DNA from 3 places in the Salinibacterium sp. NG22 genome. Region 1 is predicted to be linked to each of the others. Evidence: riboswitches for the same ligand, from Rfam matches in the RefSeq annotation. Region 1 holds a riboswitch; each other region holds the start of a gene.

Region 1 (4,135 bases):
CCCACACCGGTGTCGACACCGGCTCCCCTGACTTGCGGAAGGTAGTGACGGAGACATAGGTCTCGGTGGCGAGTGTGGAAAAGTCAGCGGCAGTCATGCGCCCATTATCCCCGTGGCACTACGCCTTGAAGTTGATCAGCTTGTGAGTGCCGTCACAAAACGGCTTTATCGCCGAGACCCCACACCGACAAAGAGCAACCGTTGTGCGTGTCTGCTCAATAGCTTCACCGTCGGAGGAGCGCAGGTCAATCTCGCCGCGGACGAGCAGTGGCCCGTTGGTGCAGGCCACTATCTCAACGTCATCTTTACTCTCTGACGAACTCATCGGCCCGCTCCCGCGCTCGTGATCGATGCGGAGGACGCGGGATCATCGCCCCTACCGGTGAGCACTGCGTCGAAGGGGAAAGGCTTACGCAGCGACGACTCTCCGGCCACCCACGACTCGAGGATGTGCTCGCCTACCCAGTCGTCGATCAGCAGGCACGCACGGGCACCGAAGAAGATCTCACTGAGCAAGGCCGGCTCGCTCTCGGCAAGCCCGCCGGCGAGGTCGCGGGCGGCAATTTGCTCGTGAACGGCATCCGCTTCAACGTGTTCGTCGAAGTACTCGGTGACGTTCTTGCCGAAACCTAATCGACGAAAACCGCGGGCGTAGAGCCCGTTGGGAATCGACGATGTCATTTCGAATGCCGCCAGATGCCCTGCGATCGCGCCCCGGAGACGGCGATTCATGCCGAACAGAGAAATCATGTTGAACGAGGCGAGCGTGATGGCCGGGGCGAAATTAACATAGGTGCCGTAGCGAGAGTCGAGCCCAATGCCCCGCATCGATCGCGCGAACAACTCCGAGTGCATCCGTTCGCGTCGACCGTTGCCGTATTCGTCCGCCTGGATCTCCACGAGCGCAGCCTTAGCCCGCCCGGTAAGTCTCGGGATCGCCCACGAGTGTGGATCGGCCTCTTTCAGCGTGTACACGGAGCGCTGCACCATGAACTCGACGGCCTGTTCGCGGGTAAGACTCTTCGCGACGTGGCGCGAGAGACTCGGTCCGGCATCCGGATCAGGGGCAGTGAGGGCGAAAAGCGCCTTCGCGACATCTTCTGCCGCTGCGTTGGGGAGCTCTGGCGTGGGCACTAGGCGTCGGAGCTGGCCTTCGAACGCTCGTTCCAGCTCAAGGCGAGCGGCGATGGTATCGACATGCCATTCCCATTGGTCACCGTTTTCGACGACGCGGCCGTAGTACAGACCGTAAAGAAGGTAGAGGGCAAGCTGCACGTCGTCATCACGCACTAGGTCGCGCCCGCTCTCGATAGCCGCGGTCACTTCGTCGGCAAGACCGTCGATCGTGTGAGGTGGCGACTGGCTCGCGAAAGCGTCGATGAGCAGCGAGCTGATCGGGCCGCGAGGCTCAATCTCCTCGTCGTGCCAATTTTCGCAGAGAGCGCTGGCTGCATCTGGACTGGTGTTGGGGGCTACTGCGGGTGCGTCGTAACCTGCGCCGTTGTGGGGTGCGGTTTCGTGCGCTGGAGAGTTCTCCGTGGGGTGCATCATGACCTCTCCGATCGTGTCGAAGCCCTGAGAGCGGGCACCCGATTGCCCGCTCAGCTTCATTGGTGAACTTATGTTGCCAACCGTTTCGGGCGCCGTCAACGCAATTGCCGCGCTCCCAAATATTTCTCAGTAAGCTCACCGAGAACGCTCAACTGATAGGTCTACCGGTGGATGCCGCGGCGTCGAGCAGCCGGCACGTCGGGTCACTGCTGCTCGCGAGCCGGCGCTGCTGCGGCGCGCGAGTGCTATGTTGTTGCACGTCCCCACGGGAGCCCACAGGCAAGGGCTGAGAGGAAGCTGACGCAGCTTCGACCGTTGAACCTCCCGGGTAATGCCGGCGAAGGAAGTACGGCTCATGCGCCCCACTAGCTCGTCCCCCGCTGTCTCTGTTGCTGCAACCGACTCTGCTGCTCCGCTCGGCACCCGACGCGCGGTGCGCGGCGGCATCTTCGGCAACTATGTCGACCAGTTCGACATCTTCTTGCCGGTCATCGCCCTGGCCCCGGCATCCGCTCAGCTGTTTGGCTCGGACAATCTGGTCGGGAACGCAGGCCTGATCTTCGTCGCAACCCTGCTGGGGCGCCCGATCGGGGCGGCGATCTTCGGATCGATCTCTGACCGCATCGGGCGAACGGCAACCACGAAAGTTGCTCTGCTCGGTGTCGCTCTCACGACGCTGCTGATCGCGCTCGTGCCCAATCACACGGTGCTGGGCAGCGGCACGCTGGCCGCGATTTTGCTGCTGCGTTTTGTGGGCGGCATCTTCCTGGGCGGCGAATACACCTCCGCCATTCCGCTCGCGATGGAATGGTCGCGGCCCGAACGGCGCGGCCTCGTCAGCGGCCTCATCATGTGGATGTCGCCCTGGGCCAACGCGTCGATCGCGGGCATGGTGTTCGTGCTGCAGAGCGTGCTCGACGCCGCCGCCTATAGCCAGTGGGGCTGGCGAACGCTCTTCATTCTGGGCTCGCTGCTCGCCTTCACCATGCTGTTCTACTACCGTGCGCGGGTCGAAGAGTCGCCGCAGTGGCAACGCCCGGGGCAGCGCACTAACCCGTTGAAAGAGATTCTCGTCGGCCGCCACCGCCGCGCGCTCTGGCAAGTGTTCATCATGATGAGCGGGCTCTGGCTACTCACCAACATGGCGATTCCCGTGCTGGCCGGTCAACTCGGTTCCGGCGCAGGGGCGCTGGGCGCGACAGGGACACTGGATGGTCGAACCCTGTCATTCGCGATGATGATCGGCACCGCGGCATCCGCTCTCACCATGGCAGCCTGCGGTCACCTCTCGACCTTCACCGGACGGCGACGCTTCTTTATGGGTTTTGGGCTATTGACCGCCGTGGCCGGACCGCTCGCGTTTCTCGCGGTGTTTGCGGCACCCAGTCTGGGGCAGCTCGTGCTCGGAGTAGTCGCGCTTCAAGTCGTGACGGTGTCGGCGTACGGGCCAGTCGGGGCGTACCTCGTGGAGCGGTTCCCCACTTCGGTGCGCGCGAGCGGGTACGGGGTCGGGTACAGCCTGTCGATCGTGATTCCCGCGCTCTACCCGTACTACCTGCCCGCGATGCAAGGCGTGTTGGGGCAGCAGGGTGCGGTTGCGGCGTTGCTCGCACTCGGCGGGGTGCTGATTGCTGTGGGGGCGTTTCTGGGGCCGGAGACGGCGGGGGTTGATCTTGACGGTGAGTCGCAGCCTCAGTTGCGCAGCTGACCCACTGCATCGACGTCGGGGGCGGCCGGCGCATGGCGGGGCTTACCGTCGGAGGTGTCCCCGCCCCCGATTCGATTGCTGCGTTCGGTGAGCGCAACGAGTCCGAGGTGTCGGTCCGAGGTCCAGCACACCAGTCGCCCTTTGTGATCCTTGGTGCGAGACAGGATGCCCGCCTCACCGAGTTGGTTGAGAGCGCCCTGTGCCGCGACCGTCGAGACTCCATAGGTTGCTGCGACCCGCTCTGCTGTCAGAACAGGTTCGGATGGGAGATTCTTGAGCACACTCACAACGACGGCTCCCCGCCGTGGTTGCGCTGGCGACAGCCCGCTCTCGGTTCGAAAAGCGAAAAGCTGATCGAGCAGTACACCGTCGAGCTGCGTGATGTCTTGGGCGAGTTCGACGGCGTTGGACGCAGCCTGCTCGGCCGCACGTGAGAATCCGACAATCCAATCATCGACACGATCTGCCCGGAAATCGGTGAGGCCGTCGATGTAGGAGTCTTTGTTGCCGGCGAAAACGGTGGAGATCGGCACGAGAATGTTGCGCAGGGCATCCGACCGCTTCAGCACCGTGTGGATGAGAGCTCGGCCCGTGCGACCGTTGCCATCGATAAAAGGGTGAATGGTTTCGAACTGAGCGTGGGCGAGCGCCGCCCGAACGACAGGGTTGCCTTCAGTGGCGGTGACAAAGTGGGCAAGGTTATCGAGCAATCGGCGCACCTCAGTTTCGGGAGGCGGCACGAACTCTGCCCTCAGCGGCGACCAGCCATTTCCGCCGACCCAGTTTTGCTCGCGACGAATCCCGGGTGGGAGGGACGGCTCAATAACGTGTTGCAGATGTTCGATGTCAGAGAGGCTGACCGGCCTCGTGCGGTCG
Region 2 (4,135 bases), on a different contig from region 1:
AGTCGCATCTATGTCGAAGGCCGCCACGATGCGGAACTCGTCGAAAAAGTGTGGGGTGATGACCTGCGCGCCGAAGGTGTCGTCGTCGAATTCTTGGGCGGCATCGACGACCTCGAGAAGATCGTCGCCGACTTTGCACCCACCTCCGACCGCAAGTTGGGAATCTTGGTCGATCACCTTGTTCCTGGCTCGAAGGAGAGTCGAATTGCGGATGCTGTGGGGCGCGGCAAGTACGGCCAGTACGCGCTCGTGGTCGGTCATCCATTCGTCGATGTCTGGCAGGCCGTGAAGCCGCAAAGCCTCGGAATCGCTGCGTGGCCATCGGTGCCGCGCACGATCGAGTGGAAGCACGGAATCTGCGAAGCATTCGGCTGGCCGCACGAAGACCAAGCCGATATCGCCCGCGCGTGGCAGTTCATTCTGTCGAAGGTCACCAACTTCGGTGACCTTGAGCCAGCGCTCTTGGGGCGCGTTGAACACCTCATCGACTTTGTCACGGTCGATCAGGATTCCTAGCGCCGAGCGCGCTTAGTCGAGTTGCGGCACGACCTCGCGAGCGAGGAAGTCGAGCTGGTCGAGATCGTGGAAGTCCATGATCTGGAAGTACACGCGAGTGAACCCGAGTGCCTGCAGCTCTGAAATCTTGTCGACGACTTCGCTGGCAGTTCCCGCGAAGCCGCCAAGACGCAGGTCGGCGGGAGTTGCGTTGGCTGCGGTAGCACGCGTCTCGATCTGAGCTTCGGTGGCGCCGACAGCAGTCGTGCCGGCGATGGAAAGCACGAGCGTGGCGGGGTCGCGGTCGAAGTGCTCGCACGCGGCACGCACGCGGTTGATGCGCTCCGTGAGCGGCGCAATGGTGGCGAAGCCAGCGTTGTACTCGGTCGCAAACTTGGCGGTGAGCGCCGGCGTACGGCTTGGACCACTGCCGCCGATGATGATCGGCAGAGGGTTCTGCACGGGCTTCGGCAGCGCGGGCGACTGGCTCAGTTGGTAGTGCTTGCCCTCATAGGAGAAGGTCTTTCCCGGTTCTGTGGCCCAGATGCCCGTGATCACGTCGAGCTGTTCTTCGAGCATGCCGAACCGCTTCGCCGGGAACGGGATGCCGTACGCAGCATGTTCGCGTTCGAACCAGCCGGTGCCGAGCCCGAGCTCCACGCGGCCGCCCGACATGTCGTCGACTTGAGCTACCTGAATCGCCAAGATTCCCGGATGCCGAAAGGTTGCGGAGGAGACGAGCGTGCCCAGACGAATCGTCGAGGTTTCGCGCGCCAGCCCCGCAAGGGTCGTCCAGGAGTCCGTTGGACCAGGCAGCCCGCCGTTGCGGTCGTCCATAGTCACGTAGTGGTCAGAACGGAAGTAGCCGTTGAAACCGAGCTTCTCTGCGGCTTGCGCAAGAAGAAGCTGATCGGTGTAGCTGGCGCCGTTCTGAGGTTCAGTGAAGATGCGGAAGTCCATACGCCGAGCCTATTGATGATTAGACTGGGTGGCGAACACGGGAGTCCGGTGAGCCGGGCTGAGAGGGAGCTTCTCCAAGCTTCGACCGTCGAACCTGATCTGGATCATGCCAGCGCAGGGAGCAGACACTCTTGAAACCCGTGCCATTCACTAGTGAAAGGCACGAAAGTGACCACAACAGCACCATCCTCATCCACGTCTACCCCGACGAAGCCCGGATCGCGTTTTCAGTGGCGGGTGATCGACATCGTCGTGGCGAGCGTTATTGGCGTCGCAAGCGGTTTGATCTTCGTCGTCTGGAACGTTGCCTCCGTTCCCGCTCTGGCCCCGTTCGCTGCGCTCCTGCCCGGCTTGCAAGCGATTGGTGGCGGTTTCTGGCTCTTCGCCGGCGTGCTCACCGCACTCGTCATCCGCAAGCCAGGTGCCGCGATTTACGGAGAGATGGTCGCCGCCTCCGTGTCGGCCCTTATCGGTAACCAGTGGGGTGTACTCACTCTCGTGAGCGGCTTCACACAGGGGATTGGTGCCGAGATCGTCTTCGCTGCCTTCCTCTACGCCAACTGGCGCGTCAGCGGTGCGATTCTTGCGGGCGCCGGTGCCGGCCTCGCGATGGCTATTACTGACTTGCTGCTCTGGTACCCGGGATCAGCGCTTCCCTTCATCATCATCTACACGATCGCCGCCATCGTCGGCGGGATGCTCATTGCTGGCCTCCTGTCGTGGCTCGCGACGCGCGGTATTGCGGCAACCGGAGCGCTCAACCGCTTTGGTGCTGGCCGCGAGATTGCGAAACGGGTCTGAGCCCCACCACGCCTGTTGGCGTCACCGTCGAAGGATGGGGGTGGCGCCATTCCAGCAGGCTCGCTTGGGCGGTACGCGGTCTCGATCTGCGTATTGAACCGGGCGAACGCGTGTTACTCCTCGGCGAGTCCGGGGCGGGAAAGTCAACGTTTCTGCATGCCCTCGCCGGGGTAGTCGGCGACGACGAAGGCGAAACAGAAGGTTCCCTGCTCGTCGCGGGCGAGCATCCGGCCGCCCATCGTGGGCGCACCGGTCTCGTGATTCAAGACCCCGACAGCCAAGTGATCTTGGAGCGCGTCGGAGACGACGTTGCGTTCGGTTGTGAAAACTTGGGTGTTCCGCGCGACGAAATCTGGATTCGTGTGCGTGACAGTCTCGCCTCCGTCGGCCTCGAGGTTGCTCTCGACCGCAACACCAGTGCGCTCTCGGGCGGTCAGAAGCAGCGGCTCGCGCTCGCCGGGGTGCTGGCCATGCGGCCCGGTTTGATCGTGCTCGACGAACCGACCGCCAATCTTGACCCCGCGGGGGTGACCGAGGTTCGGGATGCCGTCATCCGCGTCGCCGAGGCAACCGGCGCCACGATTGTGGTTGTCGAACACCGCGTCTCGGTGTGGAGCGACGTTGTCGACCGCGTCGTAGTGCTCGCCGCCGGCGGGGGAGTCATCGCCGATGGGGCGCCCGCCGACGTTCTCGCACGGCAGGGCAAAGAGCTCGCCGCTCGGGGAGTCTGGATCCCGCAGTTTCCGCCACCGCGCCCGGTGCGGGCAGTACGGGGCCCGCAACACGCGCTTCTCAGCGCTCAGCAGTTGACCGTCGGCCGCGGCAAAGTAGCCCTGGGGGCTCCGCTCGACCTCCAGATCATGAGCAGCCACGCTCTGGCCATCACCGGCCCCAATGGCGCAGGCAAGTCAACGCTCGCGCTCACCCTTGGTGGGCTTTTGTCGCCCGTCAGTGGTGCTGTCGTGGCGAGCCCGGCGCTCGCGAATGGAGCGGGCGAGCATCCGATCCGCTGGAAGTCGCGTGAGCTGCTCACCCGAATCGGCACCGTGTTTCAAGATCCCGAGCACCAATTGCTGACGAGCACAGTGCGCGCAGAGCTCGAAGTGGGCCCGCGGGCATTGAAGCTCCCCGAGAGCGAAGTGGATGCTCGCGTCAACGAGTTGCTCACCCGGTTGCGCCTTGACCGGCTAGCCGACGCCAACCCGTTCACTCTCTCGGGCGGCGAGAAACGTCGCCTGAGCGTCGCCACAGCCCTCGCTACGCGCCCGCAGGTGCTCGTGCTCGACGAACCCACGTTCGGGCAAGATTCGCGCACCTGGAGCGAATTGCTCGCCCTGCTGGCACGACTCGTGGATGACGGAAGCAGCGTAATCGCCGTCAGCCACGATCTCGATTTCGTCGATGCACTCGCCGACTCAACGGTCGTGCTCGAATGATCCCTATCGCGTCGGTGAATCCCGTGGCCAAACTAGGAGCAGGGCTCCTCGTGAGCCTGTTCTTGCTCGCCACGATCGACTGGGTGTCGGCCACGACCGCGCTCGTGCTCGAGCTTGCCATCATCGCGTTCTTCGGGATTGAGCCGAAACGATTCTGGTTGCGGACTTTGCCGGTGTGGGTGGCGGCTCCGCTGACCGCTCTCACGATCCTGCTGTATGGCCGCTATGACGGCACCGTGTACTTCGAATTCTTGTTGATCAGAATCAGTGATGGTTCGATCGAGCTCGCCCTCGCGACCTTCTTGCGGGTGCTCGCGATCGGCCTGCCCGCGGTCGTGTTGTTCATCTCGATCGACCCCACCGACTTCGCTGATGGCCTCGCTCAGCGACTTCGACTGCCCGACCGCTTCGTTGTTGGCGCGTTAGCAGCCGTGCGCATGGTC
Region 3 (4,135 bases), on a different contig from region 1:
TGGTCAGCCAGTCGGCGTAGGGGTGCTCAGGGTGCGCCAGCGGGTGCAGTCGCGACCCGACGTCGTGGTAGACCCAGAAGCACGGCAACAGGGCTGCGGCAAGGACCGCGTAGTCACCACGGGCTGCCGTCGCCAGCAGATGATTCAGGTACCCCGTCGTTATCGCACTGGGCGAAGCCGAGAACAGCTCACCGGCCACCGACCACGACTCGTGCAACTGCAGCTCCGTCACGATGCACCCCTCGGCACTTGAGGCCCAGAAGGCTTGCTCCGCTGCCGTGGGTGCCAGCCGGGCAGCTTCGGCGAGCGCCCGCGCATAATCGCGCAGGTAGAGCGCATCCTGAGCCAGGTACCAAACGAAGTCTCCCCGGTCGAGAGAACCATCCCCCAGCGTCCGCACAAAGTCACCTCCGTCGATCTCAGCCCGCACCGAGGCGATCTCTGCCCACCACTGCTCGCGCACCTCAGCCGCGGTCAGCGCCGTCTCTACGCCTCCGCGCTCCCACGACCCCGCAAAGTGGCTAATCGGACCACGCCCGCTCCCCACCTGCAACGCCGCACCGGCACGGATGCTCTCGCTCAACCACCGCTTCGACTCCCCCACAGCAGCAGCCCACTCACCGCCGGCCGCAATCCGGGTTGCGAGCGCACTCGACAGCGAACAGCCAGTTCCGTGGGTGTTGCTGGTCTCTATACGGATGCCAGCAAACTCGGTCACGACAGCAGCATTCCCGGAACGGGCATCCACCAGCGCGTCCGGAGCCTCGGCCCCGCTCAAGTGTCCGCCCTTGGCCAGTACGCGCACCCCGTAGGAGGCAGAGACTCGCGCCGCCTGCTCCAGCACCTCAGGCCACGTCTCAGCGGCGGGTTCTGCGGCGATGATCGCGAGCTCAGGAATATTCGGCGTGACAAGGTCACACACCCGCACCAGGTCGCGCAGCGCCTGCTCGGCTTCGGCATCGAGCAGTCGGTCGCCACTCGTAGCGACCATCACCGGGTCGAGCACGACCAACGGAGGCCGCGCAGCCTCAAGCCACGCCCGCACGACACCGACAACCTCGACGGTGCCGAGCATGCCAATCTTCACGGCATCGATTGCCACATCGTCGCTCACCGCATCCAGTTGCTCGCGCAAGAACTCAGCGGGCGGCACATGCAGTCCGCGCACCCCCTGCGTGTTCTGCGCCGTCAGAGCCGTGATGGCCGCCATCCCGTAGCCACCATTGGCCGCGATCGACTTCAGATCGGCCTGGATACCCGCACCACCCGAAGGATCGCTGCCAGCAATGCTCAGAACGCGAGGAACCCGCAGACCGCTACCGCTTTCGCTCCGTGTCTGGTCCCGTAGCCCGCTCCGTGCCCCGCTCATGCGTCTTCTCCTTCGTCTTCGGCCGCTGGTACGCCAGCCCACGCTGCGGCGAGCGCGCGAGCCGCCTCTCGCGGATCAGCCGCACCACAGATGGCAGACACCACTGCAGCACCGTCTGCACCGCCCGCACGCAGCAGCGCGAGGTCATCCGGCCCCACCCCACCGATCGCCACGGTCGGTCGCTTACTCGCCGCAATGAGCTCGGCCATGCGATCGTGCCCGAGAGCATCCGGAGCGTCCTTCTTTGTCGTCGTGGGGTGCAAGGCCCCGATGCCGACATAGTCGACACCCGCCGACCCCACACTGGCGTCGTACAGTTGGTCGTCAGTCGATGCGCTCAGACCCACAATCGCCCCCGGGCCTACGAGCGCCCGCACCGACGCTGCGGGCAGATCGCCCTGCCCGACATGCACCCCAGCAACCCGAGCACCCATCTCGCGCGCAGCGAGATAGACATCGACTCGGTCATTGACGAGCACGGGCACCTTCAGCGCCACCGCCGTAGACACTCGAAGCACCAGATCAAGGAAGTCGCGGGCGGGCATGTCCTTCTCGCGCAGCTGCACGATCGTCACTCCCCCGGCCACAGCCTCGTACACGAGATCAACGAGGTCATGCCCGGCAGCTTTCGCCTGAGCCGAATCCGTCACTAAATAAGTGGAAAGGTCGAAACTCTCTCGGAAGCCGCTCATGCGATGACCCCCCGTTCTGCAATATCGTCCACCGAGACTTCGCTCAGGGCATCCAACAGCGCTACCGCAAAGCTTCCCGGCAGTGCCGAACGCTCCGCCGCAAGGTCGGCCGCTACCGTGTACACGCTCGTCGCCGCAACAGCAGCAGTCAGCGCATCCGGAGTCACCGCCGCAAACGCCGCCATGATCGCGCCAAGCGCACAGCCACCACCCGTCACCTTGGTCAGCACCGGATGCCCGTTAGAGAGCCTCACGACACTCACGCCATCGGTCACCATGTCCGTCGCACCCGATACCGCGACGACACCGCCGGTCACCCGCGCGAGCATCTGGGAGGCGGTGAGCGCGGCATCCACACTGCTCGTGCTGTCGACGCCTCGACCTCCCGTGCCCAATTCGGCGAGCGCCAGAATCTCTGAGGCGTTGCCCCGCACGATGGAAGGCCCGAGGTCACGCAGGCGATACGCGAGTGGTGTGCGCACCGGCAGAGCCCCTATGGCGACCGGGTCGAGCACCCAGGGCGTTCCGGCAGCATTGGCGGCCGGTGCAGCTTCAAGGGCTGCAGCGCGCTGCTCTTCGCGACAGGTACCGAGATTGATGAGCACTCCGGATGCCACGCCAGCGAACATGCCGGCTTCTTCCGGGATATCCACCATGGCCGGCGCTGCTCCCACAGCAAGCAACGCATTGGCAGTGAAGCCCACCACCACACTATTGGTGATGCACTGCACGAGAGGCGACGTCGATCTCACCGCCTCGAGCGCATCTTGAGTGGCGGTCAAAAAGTTTGGTGGCGTACGCGACATGCACGACATCCCTTCGCTAGTTCTAACTAGATCAGGTTCGACGGGTGTGTTCTCAGCCCCGCAGGGCACCCCGTGTCACAAGTTGTGCCTCAACGATAGCGGCTTGGCACGGTGTCGTGTTCGCCTCAGGCGAAAGGCAATGTGGACTATTTCAGTGCCGGATGTCGTTGCACCAAGCGACAATAAAGATGACGCGAGATCTGTGCACCCTTTTCAATCCCGGCTGCTGCTTCGTCCTACCGCTTCACACACGACAGGATTTCTATGACCAGCACGGCGCCGATCACCGGCAGCATCCCTCTTTTTGACCCCAACGATGACGGGCCAGCCAGCCCGGTCGATAACAGCGGCCGCAACCGTTTGGTCATCGGCCTGATGCTCGCTGCCACCTTCGTGGTGTTCCTCAACGAAACCTCGCTCGTCGTGGCGATCCCCCGCATCATGGAAGACCTCAACATCGAGCCGAGCACCGCTCAGTGGTTGTCGACGTCGTTCATGCTCACGATGGCCGTGGTGATTCCGATTACCGGATTCCTCATCCAACGCTTCACGACGCGTGGCATCTTCATCACCGCAATGTCTCTCTTCACCATCGGAACTCTGCTGGGGGCTATGGCGCCCACCTTTGCCGTGCTGATTGTGGGACGGGTGATTCAAGCCTCCGGTACCGCCATGATGCTCCCCCTGCTGATGACAACCGTGATGACTCTGGTTCCTGCCGCAACTCGTGGCAAGACCATGGGCAACGTTTCCATCGTCATGTCGATGGCCCCTGCCGTCGGACCAACCGTTGCTGGCCTCGTCTTGGCCGTCTTCGACTGGCGCTGGGTCTTCATCGTCATGATCCCCATCTCTGTCACCGCTCTCCTGCTCGGCATCACGAAGGTAAAGAACGTCACCGACCCCCGCAAGGTATCGATTGACATGCTGTCGGTCATCCTCTCGGCCATCGCCTTCTCCGGCCTGATCTACGGGCTCTCCAGCCTCGGAGAATCAGCCGCCGGAGACTCTGTTCTCATCGCCCCAGCCATCCCCATCAGCGCCGGCGCCATCAGTCTCGTGTTGTTCATCATCCGCCAGCTGAAGCTGCAGAAAACAGACAGTGCTCTTCTCGACCTGCGCACTTTCGCTGCCCCCGGCTTTGCCGTCGCAATCGGCCTCATGATGGTCATGATGGCCGCCCTCTTCGGCACCATCATCCTGCTGCCCATGTTCACGCAAAACGTTCTCGGGCTCGAACCCATCCAGAGCGGACTGCTCGTACTGCC

What was found. Region 1 has a riboswitch for thiamine pyrophosphate ahead of I6E81_RS10550 (MFS transporter). Riboswitches for the same ligand answer to the same signal wherever they lie in the genome.
Region 2: it holds a riboswitch for thiamine pyrophosphate, as region 1 does, so the genes downstream of both, I6E81_RS03465 (ECF transporter S component) here and I6E81_RS10550 (MFS transporter) in region 1, are expected to answer to the same signal.
Region 3: it holds a riboswitch for thiamine pyrophosphate, as region 1 does, so the genes downstream of both, thiM (hydroxyethylthiazole kinase) here and I6E81_RS10550 (MFS transporter) in region 1, are expected to answer to the same signal.

What each region holds. Positions count from the first base shown of each region.
Region 1 covers NZ_JADYWG010000002.1:199,724-203,858, forward strand. Annotated here, with positions in the region: gene I6E81_RS10535 (PPOX class F420-dependent oxidoreductase) at 1-97, opposite strand, end outside; gene I6E81_RS10540 (CDGSH iron-sulfur domain-containing protein) at 119-325, opposite strand; gene I6E81_RS10545 (iron-containing redox enzyme family protein) at 322-1,611, opposite strand; TPP riboswitch at 1,807-1,916, shown strand; gene I6E81_RS10550 (MFS transporter) at 1,907-3,259, shown strand; gene I6E81_RS10555 (Fic family protein) at 3,244-4,135, opposite strand, start outside.
Region 2 covers NZ_JADYWG010000001.1:707,347-711,481, reverse strand. Annotated here, with positions in the region: gene I6E81_RS03475 (DUF3097 domain-containing protein) at 1-516, shown strand, start outside; gene I6E81_RS03470 (LLM class F420-dependent oxidoreductase) at 529-1,455, opposite strand; TPP riboswitch at 1,482-1,590, shown strand; gene I6E81_RS03465 (ECF transporter S component) at 1,624-2,256, shown strand; gene I6E81_RS03460 (ABC transporter ATP-binding protein) at 2,367-3,692, shown strand; gene I6E81_RS03455 (energy-coupling factor transporter transmembrane protein EcfT) at 3,689-4,135, shown strand, end outside.
Region 3 covers NZ_JADYWG010000001.1:19,212-23,346, reverse strand. Annotated here, with positions in the region: gene I6E81_RS00115 (bifunctional hydroxymethylpyrimidine kinase/phosphomethylpyrimidine kinase) at 1-1,369, opposite strand, end outside; gene thiE (thiamine phosphate synthase) at 1,366-2,061, opposite strand; gene thiM (hydroxyethylthiazole kinase) at 2,058-2,867, opposite strand; TPP riboswitch at 2,859-2,950, opposite strand; gene I6E81_RS00100 (MDR family MFS transporter) at 3,132-4,135, shown strand, end outside.